2 regions of the Streptomyces sp. NPDC087215 genome follow, and region 2 is predicted to be linked to the other one. Evidence: riboswitches for the same ligand, from Rfam matches in the RefSeq annotation. Region 2 holds a riboswitch; the other holds the start of a gene.
What was found. Region 2 has a riboswitch for S-adenosylmethionine ahead of ACIO92_RS07590 (aminotransferase class V-fold PLP-dependent enzyme). Riboswitches for the same ligand answer to the same signal wherever they lie in the genome.
Positions count from the first base shown of each region.

Region 1: it holds a riboswitch for S-adenosylmethionine, as region 2 does, so the genes downstream of both, thrC (threonine synthase) here and ACIO92_RS07590 (aminotransferase class V-fold PLP-dependent enzyme) in region 2, are expected to answer to the same signal.

Region 1 is NZ_JBIUZD010000020.1:68,849-74,494, forward strand. Features, by position in the region: gene ACIO92_RS31640 (trehalose-6-phosphate synthase) at 1-391, opposite strand, end outside; gene ACIO92_RS31645 (hypothetical protein) at 528-2,060, opposite strand; gene ACIO92_RS31650 (glucosyl-3-phosphoglycerate synthase) at 2,567-3,508, opposite strand; SAM riboswitch class I at 3,658-3,804, shown strand; gene thrC (threonine synthase) at 3,798-5,108, shown strand; gene ACIO92_RS31660 (MoaD/ThiS family protein) at 5,123-5,401, shown strand.
Region 2 is NZ_JBIUZD010000002.1:663,880-669,525, forward strand. Features, by position in the region: gene ACIO92_RS07580 (cytochrome bc complex cytochrome b subunit) at 1-1,593, shown strand, start outside; gene trpD (anthranilate phosphoribosyltransferase) at 1,738-2,802, shown strand; SAM riboswitch class IV at 2,942-3,058, shown strand; gene ACIO92_RS07590 (aminotransferase class V-fold PLP-dependent enzyme) at 3,278-4,702, shown strand; gene ACIO92_RS07595 (glycerate kinase) at 4,847-5,646, opposite strand, start outside.

The sequences.
Region 1 (5,646 bases), on a different contig from region 2:
CGGCCGCGAGGGCCTCCGCGAAGGCACGGTTGTAGGCGCGGTAGGACTCCCAGCGGCGGCGGAACCCGGCGTCGAAGACGGGCTCGCGCGGGACGTCGTACAGATGGTGGTGGACGAACCACAGCACCGAGTTCGCGATGCCGTTGTACGCGTCGGTGTAGACGGACGGATCGATGTCCAGCATCCGTACGCCCGGCTCCCCGACCCCTCGCCGGACGGCCTCCCGGTCGCCCTCGCCGAGCGCCGCGCACACCCACAGACTGTCCTGGGCGGACACGGCGCTCAGACCGGAGACCAGGCCGCCGCCGCCCCTGCGGGCGTCGAGTCCGCCGTCCTCGCCGAGCGCGTACGAGACGGGGCCCCGGTTGGATGCCACAAGCACAGTAGCCATGGGGCGAACCTAGCCCGTCCCGTAAACGCTCAAACGTACGGATACCAGACGGGGTGATCCGGCCACGGAGGGTTCTCGCCGATGAGGCGGCGGGACCCGGCTTCCTCCTTCGTCACCGAGGCCCCCCCGGGCCTCCTCAGCTGTCGCGTCGGCCGCGCAGGGCCGCCTTCGCCACCAGGCCCGTCGCCGCGAGGGCCAGGCCGAGGGCGCCGAGCAGCCACAGCCGCTCGCCGTGGCCGCCGGTCGCGGCCATCGAACCCGCGTTCCCGCGCGGTCCGGGGGCCGGGGGAGCGGGGGAGGCGGGTCCCGCCGCCGCCGGGGGCGCCGGGGTGGCGTTCTTGGCGTCCCCGGTGTCCGGCCGGGCCGGGGCCGTCCGGGTGGGGAGCGCCCGTGGCGGGGCCGCCCTGGTCGGGGCCGGGCGCGTCAGCGCCGGGGCCGTCGCGCACGCCGGGTCCCCGCTGCCCGGTCCGCAGTTCGAGCGGGGCGTTCCCGACGTGACGGCGGAGCGCAGCCGCCCGTCCCCCTCCGGCCGGTCCTTGATCCGCACCGAGTATGTGACGGTCGCGGTCCTTCCGGCGGGAAGGGCGCCGGAGAAGGCGGTGCCGCGCTCCGTGTACGTCACCGTGCCCAGGTCCGTACGGGCGTCCCGGCGGTGGTCGGCGTCGTCGAGGACGCCCGTCAGGTCGTCGGAGAACCGGACGGCCGGGAGGTCGGCCGGGCCGGTGTTCCGCGCGGTGACGGTGTACGTGAGGACCTCCCCCGGCCGTACCGCGCGCGGGCTCGCCGTCCTGGTGATCTCCAGGTCCGGCACCGGTACGGAGAACGCGAGCCCGGCCGGTACGAAGGTGTCGCCCCGGGTGGCGAAGGACAGCTCGGCGGAGGTCGCGCCCTGCGGGACGGCCCCGTCGGGCAGCACGAACTCCTTGGCCTCGACCCCGAGGCTGTCGGCCGGGCGGGGGTCGAGGGCGCCGTCGCTCCCGCCGACGAAGAAGTTGTCGGTCTCCCCGGTACGGCCCTCGGGGACGGTCCTGCCGTCGACGCGGAAGACGTCCCCGGGGGCGTTCCGGTCGCCGTCGAAGGCGACGACGCCCGCCCGCACCGGTCCCGCCGCCCGCCGGAAGCCGTCCACGGTGACCGTGGTGGCGGGGGAGTCGGGCCGCTGGACGACGTGCCCGCCGTACACGGAGACCGTCCGCCGTACCGGGGCGAGTTCCGGGACCGGGCCGGGGAAGCGGTGGACCACGGTCAGGGACCAGCCCGCCGCGCAGCCCTTGCCGTCCGCCGCCCAGACGTTCCCGACCGTCACGCGCGCGTCCGTCCCGGAGACGCCCGCGAAGGCGGCGGTCACGTCCGACCCGCCGGTGTAGAAGTGCGCCCCCGCGCTGTCCGCCGGGTCCGCGGTCATGCTGTCGATCGAGACCGGGACCGTCGGGCCCGAGCCGATCCGGAGCACCGGGGCGGTCGTCGCCGGGGTGCCGGGCGAGGGGGTGACGTCCGCGCCCGCGAGGTCGCAGCGCCTCAGGTCGGCCCCGCCGGGGCCCCGGTGCGTGCCGTCGTTCCCGCCCCAGAAGAGCCCGGCGTACGCGACCTCCGCGCCCGCCGGGATGCGCACGTGGCCGGAGCTGGAGCCGAAGCCGGGCGAGATGCCCGCCGCGTCGGTCCGCCGCATCACGAAGGCGTCGCCGCCGTCGGGACCCTGCCCGCGCGCGGCGGTCGCACAGCGGGCGGCGGGGTCCTCGGGGCCGACAGGGCTGATGGGGCTTGTAGAGCTTGTGCGACCAGTGGTGGCAGTGGGGTTTGCGTGGCCAGTGGTGGCAGTGGGGCTTGTGTGATCAGTGCGGCCAGTGCGACTGGTAGGGCCTTCCGGGGAAGCAGGGCCGTGAGGGGTCGCCGATGCCCCCGGGCCGCCGGAGGCCCCGGGGCCTCCAGGGCCCGCCGGGGCCCCGGACGCGGCCGGGCAGTCCATGACCGTGTTGCCGAGCGTCGTGAAGTCGCCGTACAGCGAGGCCCCGTACCGCTTGCCGAAGGGCTCGACCACGTCCGCGGCGGCCCGTCCCGCCGCCGTGGAGGCGAGCGAGCCCGCCGTCAGCCCGATGACCGCGAGCACCCGGCCCAGGTGGTGGTGTCTGAAGCGCATGAAAGCGCAATGTATGCAAAACACATCATCATGGGGCGTTACGCCACGCGACGGCTCGCGTACTCCGTGATTTCCACCATCGGCGGTCGCTCCTCCGTGTCCACCGCGTACGTCCGGGGCTCGAAGCCCTCCGCTCCCCGCTCGAACTGCGTCAGCCGGGGCCGCACCAGATGCCCCCGCGAGAGCCGCAGCTGCGCCGTCCGGTAGATCGCCGCCGCCATCCGGCCCAGCGCCTGCCCGTCCTGGTGCCGGTGCTTGCGCACCCCCACGTCCACCTGCGCGAGCGCGTCCAGGCCCACCGTGTGCAGGGCGTCCACGAGCAGCCCCAGCTCCACTCCGTAACCGACCGGGAAGGGCAGCCGTTCGAGGAGCGAGCGCCGGGCCGCGTACTCCCCGCCCAGCGGCTGTACGAAACCGGCGAGCGCGGGCCAGTGCAGGTTCAGCAGCGGCCGCGCCACCAGCTCCGTCACCCGGCCGCCCTGCCCGGGGGCGTCACCCAGCGGACGGTCGTACATCGCCTTCACGAAGGACACCTCGGGATCGGTGAGCAGCGGGCCCACGATCCCCGTCACGAAGTCCGCCGAGAAGTCCCGCAGATCCGCGTCCACGAAGCAGACCACGTCCCCGCTCGTCACCATCAGTGACCGCCACAGGACCTCGCCCTTGCCCGGTACGGCCGGTATCCGGGGCAGCACCGCGTCCCGGGCGACGACCCGCGCCCCGGCCGCCGCCGCCACCTCCGCCGTGCGGTCGGTGGAACCCGAGTCGATCACCACCAGTTCGTCCACCAGCGGTACCGCCTCCGACATCAGCTCGCGCCGGATCACGGAGACGATCTCCCCGACCGTGGCCTCCTCGTTCAGCGCGGGCAGCACCACGCTGACCCGTGTCGAGCGCTTGGCGGCGAGGACCTGATCCAGCGGCCGGTCCGCCAGGGACCAGGACCGCCGGTCCAGCCAACGCTCCACCTCTTCCAGCACGTGATCTCCATCTCGCGGTACGGACGGCCGGTCCAAGCGTCCGGGCCTTCGGTTACAGTCTTGAACAACGCGGATGCCCGATGCACGTCGGGGTGCCGCCCGCGTCGGAGCGCAGGAACGAAAGTCCAGCGCGCTTCACAATCGAATACCGCTCATCCAGAGGGGCAGAGGGAAACGGCCCGTTGAAGCCCCGGCAACCCTCCAGTCGGTTCGTCTCGTCCTCCATCGAGGCCCCCGGCTCGGGAAGGTGCCAAATCCGTCTCATGGCGAAAAATTCGTCATGGGAAAGATGAGGAGAAAGGGCCTCCCCTCCATGGCTGTACAGACCGTCACCCCCGCCACCACCGTCGACCTCGGTCCCGCTTCCGGGCTCTCCTGTCGGGAATGCGGCGAAGTCTTCGCACTCGGCCCGATCTTCGCCTGCGAGCTGTGTTTCGGACCGCTCGAAGTGGCGTACGACCTGCCCGTCGGTGACCCCGAGGCACTGCGCAAGCAGATCGAGTCCGGCCCCGCCAACATCTGGCGCTACGCCCCTCTGCTGCCCGTCCCCGCCGACGTCGCCGACAAGCCCAACCTGAACCCCGGCTGGACCAAGCTCGTCCAGGCCGACAACCTCGCCCGCGAGATCGGCGTCGCCCCCGGCAAGCTCTTCGTCAAGGACGACTCGGGCAACCCGACCCACTCCTTCAAGGACCGGGTCGTCGCCCAGGCCATCGAAGCGGCCCGCGCCTTCGGCTTCACCACCCTCTCCTGCTCCTCCACGGGCAACCTGGCCGGGGCCGTCGGCGCCGCCGCCGCCCGCGCGGGCTTCCGCTCCTGCGTGTTCATCCCGCACGACCTGGAGCAGGGCAAGGTCGTCATGGCCGCCGTGTACGGCGGTGAACTCGTCGCCATCGAGGGCAACTACGACGACGTCAACCGCTTCTGCTCGGAGCTCATCGGCGACCCGCTCGGCGAGGGCTGGGGCTTCGTCAACGTCAACCTCCGCCCGTACTACGGCGAGGGCTCCAAGACGCTGGCGTACGAGATCTGCGAGCAGCTCGGCTGGGTCATCCCCGACCAGCTCGTCATCCCGATCGCCTCCGGCTCCCAGCTCACGAAGATCGACAAGGGGCTCCAGGAGCTCATCAAGCTGGGCCTCGTCGAGGACAAGCCGTACAAGATCTTCGGCGCCCAGGCCGAGGGCTGCTCCCCGGTCTCCGCCGCCTTCAAGGCCGGTCACGACGTGGTCCGCCCGCAGAAGCCGAACACGATCGCCAAGTCGCTCGCCATCGGCAACCCGGCCGACGGCCCCTACGTCCTCGACATCGCCCGCCGCACCGGCGGCGCCGTGGAGGACGTGAACGACGAGCAGGTGGTGGACGCGATCAGGCTCCTCGCCCGCACCGAGGGCGTCTTCGCCGAGACCGCGGGCGGGGTGACCGTCGGCGTCACGCGCAAGCTCGTCGAGAACGGGCTCATCGACCCGAACCTCACCACGGTCGTCCTCAACACCGGTGACGGGCTCAAGACCCTGGACGCGGTGGCCGACACCTCCCAGGCGACCACCACCATCCGCCCGAGCCTGGACGCGTTCCGCGACGCCGGCCTGGCCCTCTGAAAGGTCACGAAGACATGGCTGTGAACGTCCGCATCCCCACCATCCTCCGCACCTACACGGGCGGGCTCTCCGAGGTCCAGGCCGAGGGCGGGACCCTCGCCGAGGTCATCGCGGACCTGGAGAAGAACCACACGGGCATCGCCGCCCGCGTCCTGGACGACCAGGGCAAGCTGCGCCGCTTCGTCAACGTCTACGTGAACGACGACGACGTGCGCTTCGAGCAGGGCCTGGAGACCGCCACCCCGGCGGGCGCGGGCGTCTCGATCATCCCGGCCGTCGCCGGCGGCTGCTGATCCCCATCTCTCTCGAATTGCCCCTTCCGCGACAATAAGCGGAAGGGGCAATTCTATATGGTTGAGCGCGGTAGAGTTGGGGAAGTCCCCTCCGCTGCTCATGCCGGACGCATATGAGAATGCGTCCCTGCGCGACAAGAAGCAGCCAAAGTGTGTGCGCATTGTGTACCTTCTGCGCGCTTTGCCGGGCCCGAGTTGCCCCGTAAGTCAGGGGAATATCCCCAATTCTTCTTTCAGCCGCGCCC
Region 2 (5,646 bases):
CCCGCCGGTGAGCGGGTCGCCGACTGGGCCGACGGCCGCCTGGGGATCTACACGCTGGCCAAGGCCAACATGCGGAAGATCTTCCCGGACCACTGGTCCTTCATGCTGGGCGAGATCTGCCTCTACAGCTTCCTCATCATCATCCTGACGGGCGTCTATCTGACGATGTTCTTCCACCCGTCGATGAACGAGGTGGAGTACGTCGGACCGTACGTCCCGCTCCAGGGACAGCTGATGTCCGAGGCGTTCAACTCGACCATGCACATCTCGTTCGAGGTGCGCGGTGGTCTGCTGATCCGGCAGATCCACCACTGGGCGGCGCTGATCTTCCTCGCCGGCATGTTCGTGCACATGATGCGCGTCTTCTTCACGGGCTCGTTCCGCAAGCCGCGTGAGATCAACTGGCTGTTCGGCTTCCTGCTGTTCTTCCTGGGCATGTTCACCGGCTTCACCGGTTACTCGCTCCCGGACGACCTGCTCTCCGGCACCGGTGTCCGCTTCATGCAGGGCGCGATCCTGTCCGTGCCGATCGTCGGCACGTACCTGTCGATGTTCCTGTTCGGCGGCGAGTTCCCCGGCGGCGACTTCGTGGCCCGGTTCTACTCGGCCCACGTCCTGCTGCTGCCCGGCATCATGCTCGGCCTGATGGTGGCCCACCTCATCCTGGTGTTCTTCCACAAGCACACGCAGTTCGCCGGTCCCGGCCGTACGAACAACAACGTCGTGGGTATGCCGCTGCTGCCGGTCTACATGGCCAAGGCCGGAGGCTTCTTCTTCCTGGTCTTCGGTGTCATCTCGGTCATCGCGGCCGTCGCCTCGATCAACCCGATCTGGGCCATCGGCCCGTACCGTCCCGACCAGGTCGGCACCGGAGCGCAGCCCGACTGGTACATGGGCTTCGCCGAGGGTCTGATCCGTGTCATGCCGGGCTGGGAGATCAACCTGTGGGGCCACACGCTGGTCCTCGGTGTGATGATCCCGCTGGCGATCTTCCCGGCGGTCCTCGCGGCCATCGCGGTCTACCCGTTCATCGAGTCCTGGATCACGGGCGACAAGCGCGAGCACCACATCGCGCAGCGCCCGCGCAACGCTCCGACGCGCACCGCCTTCGGCGTCGCCTGGATCACCGCGTACATGATCATGCTCGTGGGTGGTGGAAACGACATCTGGGCGACCCACTTCCACCTGTCGATCAACGCCATCACCTGGTTCGTGCGGATCTTCTTCTTCGCCGGTCCGGTCATCGCGTTCATCGTCACCAAGCGGATCTGCCTCGGCCTCCAGCGCCGGGACAAGGACAAGGTGCTGCACGGCCGCGAGTCCGGCATCATCAAGCGCCTGCCGCACGGTGAGTTCGTCGAGGTCCACGAGCCGCTCAGCCAGGGCGAGCTGTACCGCCTCACGGCGCACGAGCAGTACGAGGCCGCCGAGCTGCCGCCGGCCGTCGACGAGAACGGTGTCGCACGCAAGGTCAGCGGTCTGGAGAAGCTCCGGGTCAAGCTCAGCAAGGGCTACTACGGCGACGACAGCCAGATCGCCAAGCCCACGGCCGAGGAGTACAAGGAGATCCAGAGCGGCCACGGCCACCACTGATCACCTGAACACCTGACCATGTGAAGGTCGCCACGGTGAGAGCCCCGTCCATTCGATGGACGGGGCTCTTCGCCGTCCCCCGGGCTCGATAGGGTGACTCCGTACCCCGCACCCGTATCCGTGACGTACTGACCAGGAGCTGCCATGAGCGCTGCGACCCCCGCTGGAGGACCTACGTCGGCGGGCCGCTCCTGGCCGGCCGTGCTGAACACCCTGCTCGACGGCGGCGACCTCAGCACCGAGGACTCCGCCTGGGCCATGGACCGCATCATGAGCGGCGAGGCCACCGACGTGCAGATCGCGGGCTTCGCGGTCGCGCTGCGCGCCAAGGGCGAGACCGTCGAGGAGATCACCGGCCTCGTCCGCACGATGTACGCGCACGCCAACACCATCGAGGTGCCCGGCCGCACCGTGGACATCGTCGGCACCGGCGGCGACGGCGCGAAGACCGTCAACATCTCCACCATGTCGGCGATCGTGGTCGCGGGCACCGGAGCCAAGGTCGTCAAGCACGGCAACCGGGCGGCCTCCTCCGCCTCCGGCGCCTCCGACGTCCTGGAGAAGCTCGGCGTCAACCTGGAGCTGACCCCGCGCCGGGTGAGCGAGGTCGCCGAGGAGGCGGGCATCACCTTCTGCTTCGCGGTGAAGTTCCACCCGTCGCTGCGGCACGTCGCCACTGCCCGGGGCCAGCTCGGCGTGCGGACCGTCTTCAACTTCCTCGGCCCGCTCACCAACCCGGCCCGCGTCGGGGCCCAGGCGACCGGCGTGGCCGACGCCCGGATGGCCCCGATCATCGCCGGGGTGCTCGCCGGGCGCGGCTCCTCCGCGCTGGTCTTCCGGGGCGACGACGGACTCGACGAACTGACCACCACCGCCACCTCACGGGTCTGGGTGGTCCGGGACGGCACGGTCCGCGAGGAGTCCTTCGACCCCCGGGACGTCGGCATCGACCTGGTCCCCGTGGAGGCACTGCGCGGCGCCGACGCCTCGTACAACGCGGACGTGGCCCGCAGGCTGCTCGCGGGGGAGACCGGACCGGTGCGGGACGCCGTACTGCTCAACTCGGCGGCGGCGCTGACCGCCCTGGAGCCGGGCGGCGGCACCCTGGCGGAGCAGCTCGCGGCGGGGATGGCGAGGGCCGCCGAGGCCATCGACTCCGGCGCCGCCCGCCGGGCCCTGGAGCGCTGGGTCACCGTCAGCAACGCCTAGGCGAAACCCGCCCCAGGGCGGGCCCGGGGGTGGCCTCCCGCCCCTTCGGCCCCTCCCGGCCTCTTCCGTCGCACGGCCCCGGTCCACCATGCGGACCGGGGTCTTGCGCTTCGTCGATCATGTGGCAGGATGCTTCTCAGGTCACGAGTGACAGCGTTTTGGCCCCGGCTTGCTGTCCGGCAACCCTCCGTCCGTGGCGGGGTGCCCCGGGTGATGACCAGGCCGTAGGCAGCGAGGTCTACGGCAAGCGCGGACCCCTCGAACACCAGGGGTCCTGGTCTCTCGAGGAGCGTTTTCCGTGAGCAAGCGAATGCGATAGGGCGAGTCCGCCCCCACTTCACCCCCGGACCGGGTCACTTCCGCGTACCCACGCGCACCCCTGCCGTCCGAGGCGCACACCCGTACCCCGCCGCCGTCCGCGGCCGCTTACGGGACCACCGAAGCCATTCAGCACCGCCCGCCGGGAGATACCGCCATGTCCGCACGCCCTGACGCCGTCGCCACCGTCGAGACCGTCGCCGCCGAGACCGCCGTCGCCACCACGGCCGACGGGTCCGCCGACCCCTGCTGCGCCGCCCCGCTGCCGGTCCTCGGCCGGGACGTCACCGTCCCGCTCGTCACCGGCGGCGAGGTGACCTACGCGGCCCTCGACTACGCGGCCAGCGCCCCCGCCCTCCAGCGGGTCTGGGACGACGTAGCCGCCTACGCCCCCTACTACGGCAGCGTCCACCGGGGCGCGGGCTACCTCTCCCAGCTCTCCACCGACCTCTTCGAGAACAGCCGCGTCACCGTCGCCGAGTTCCTCGGCTGCCGCACCGACGACCAGGTCGTCTTCACCCGCTCCACCACCGACTCGCTGAACCTGCTCGCCGCCGTGCTCCCCGAGGACTGCCAGGTCTTCGTCTTCGAGACCGAGCACCACGCCTCGCTGCTGCCCTGGAGCGACGGGCACGTCACCTATCTGAGCGCCCCCCGCACCCCCGCCCAGGCCGTCGAGACCCTGGAGCGCGCGCTCGCCGACCGCGACCCCCACGGCCCCGCCCTGGTCTGCGTCACCGGCGCCTCCAACGTCACCGGCGAGCTGTGGCCGGTGCGGGAACTGGCCGCCGCCGCCCACGCGCACGGTGCCCGGATCGTCCTCGACGCCGCCCAGCTCGCACCCCACCACCCGGTCTCCGTCCGCGAACTCGACGTGGACTGGATCGCCTTCTCCGGACACAAGCTGTACGCGCCCTTCGGCTCCGGCGTCCTCGCCGGACGCGCCGACTGGCTCCAGGCCGCCGAGCCCTACCTCGCGGGCGGCGGCGCCTCCCGCAAGGTGGCCCGCCGCGCCGACGGCGGCGTGGACGTCGAGTGGCACACCACCGCCGCCCGGCACGAGGCCGGCTCCCCGAACGTCATCGGCGTCTACTCCATCGCCTCCGCCTGCAAGGCGCTCACCGAGGCGGGCTTCGACTCCCTCGTCGCCCGCGAGCGGCACCTGATCGACACCGTCCGCACCGGTCTCGCCGAGGTCCCCGAGGTGCGGGTGCTCTCGCTCTTCGGCGACGACGCGCCCCGGGTCGGTGTCATCTCCTTCGTCGTCGAGGGCTGGAACAGCTCCCACTTCGCCGCCGCGCTCTCCGCCGAGTACGGCATCGGCGTCCGCGACGGCCTGTTCTGCGCCCACCCGCTGGTCCGCACGCTGCTCGGCAGCGACCCGCAGGACCCGGGCGAGTGCGGCGCCCCCGAGGCCGCGCCCGGCGAGCGCTCCCTCAACGCCATCCGGGTGAGCTTCGGCGCCGGTACGCCGGACGAGCACGTCGAGCGGTTCGTCGGCGCGGTGAAGCAGCTCGTCCGCGACGGCGCCCAGTGGAAGTACCGCACCGAGGACGGCCGCTGCGTCCCGGACCGCGGCTGACTCCTGCCGCCCCCCCGGCGCCCACCGGCCCATCCCATCCCATCCCGTCGCGGCTGAGCCGAGCCCCGGCCGGCCTGGTCCCGGTCCCGGTCCACCGGGGTCCCGGCTGATCAGGCCCGGCCGCGCCGGAGCCCGGCCGGGGCCTCAGGCCGCCAGCCGGGTTCCCACCAGGACCATCCGCAGCGCCCGCTCGGCCGCGTCCGCGAGGAACTCGGCGCCCCGGTCCAGTGCTTCCGGCAGGGCCATCGGGGCGGGCAGGATCGAGCCGTACGCGTCGACGCCGATCGCCCGCACCTCGTGGGCGCCCCGGCCGAGCGTCCCCGCCAGCACGAGCACCGGCACCCCGTGGGCCTTCGCCCGGCGCGCCACCTCCGCCGGGATCTTGCCCCGGACGGTCTGCCCGTCCAGGGCGCCCTCCGCGGTGATCACCAGATCGGCGCGGGCCAGCCGGGCGTCCAGGTCCACATGGTCGAGCAGGACGTCGAAGCGGGGGAGCAGCCGGGCCCCCAGCGCGGCGAGTCCCGCGCCGAGCCCGCCCGAGGCCCCCGACCCCGGGGCCGTACCGATGGCGGCGGGCGCGCCCAGGTCCCGGACCAGGAGCGCGGCCCAGCGGTCGAGCGCCGTCGACAGCTCCTCGACCCGCTCGGGCCCGGCGCCCTTCTGCGGGCCGAACACCCGGGCCACGCCCCGCTCGCCGCACAGCACGTTGTACGGGTTGCAGGCCACCAGCAGTTCGGTGCGGGCGAGCCGGGGGTCGAGGCCCGTCGGGTCGATCCGGTGCAGCCGTGTCAGGGCGGCGCCCCCGAGCGGGAGTTCGGCCCCGTTGACGTCCAGGAGCCGGGCGCCGAGGGCCTGGAGGGCCCCCGCTCCGCCGTCCGAGGTGCCGGAGTCGCCGCAGCCGACCAGGACGCGGCCCACTCCGGCGTCGAGGGCGGAGCGGATCA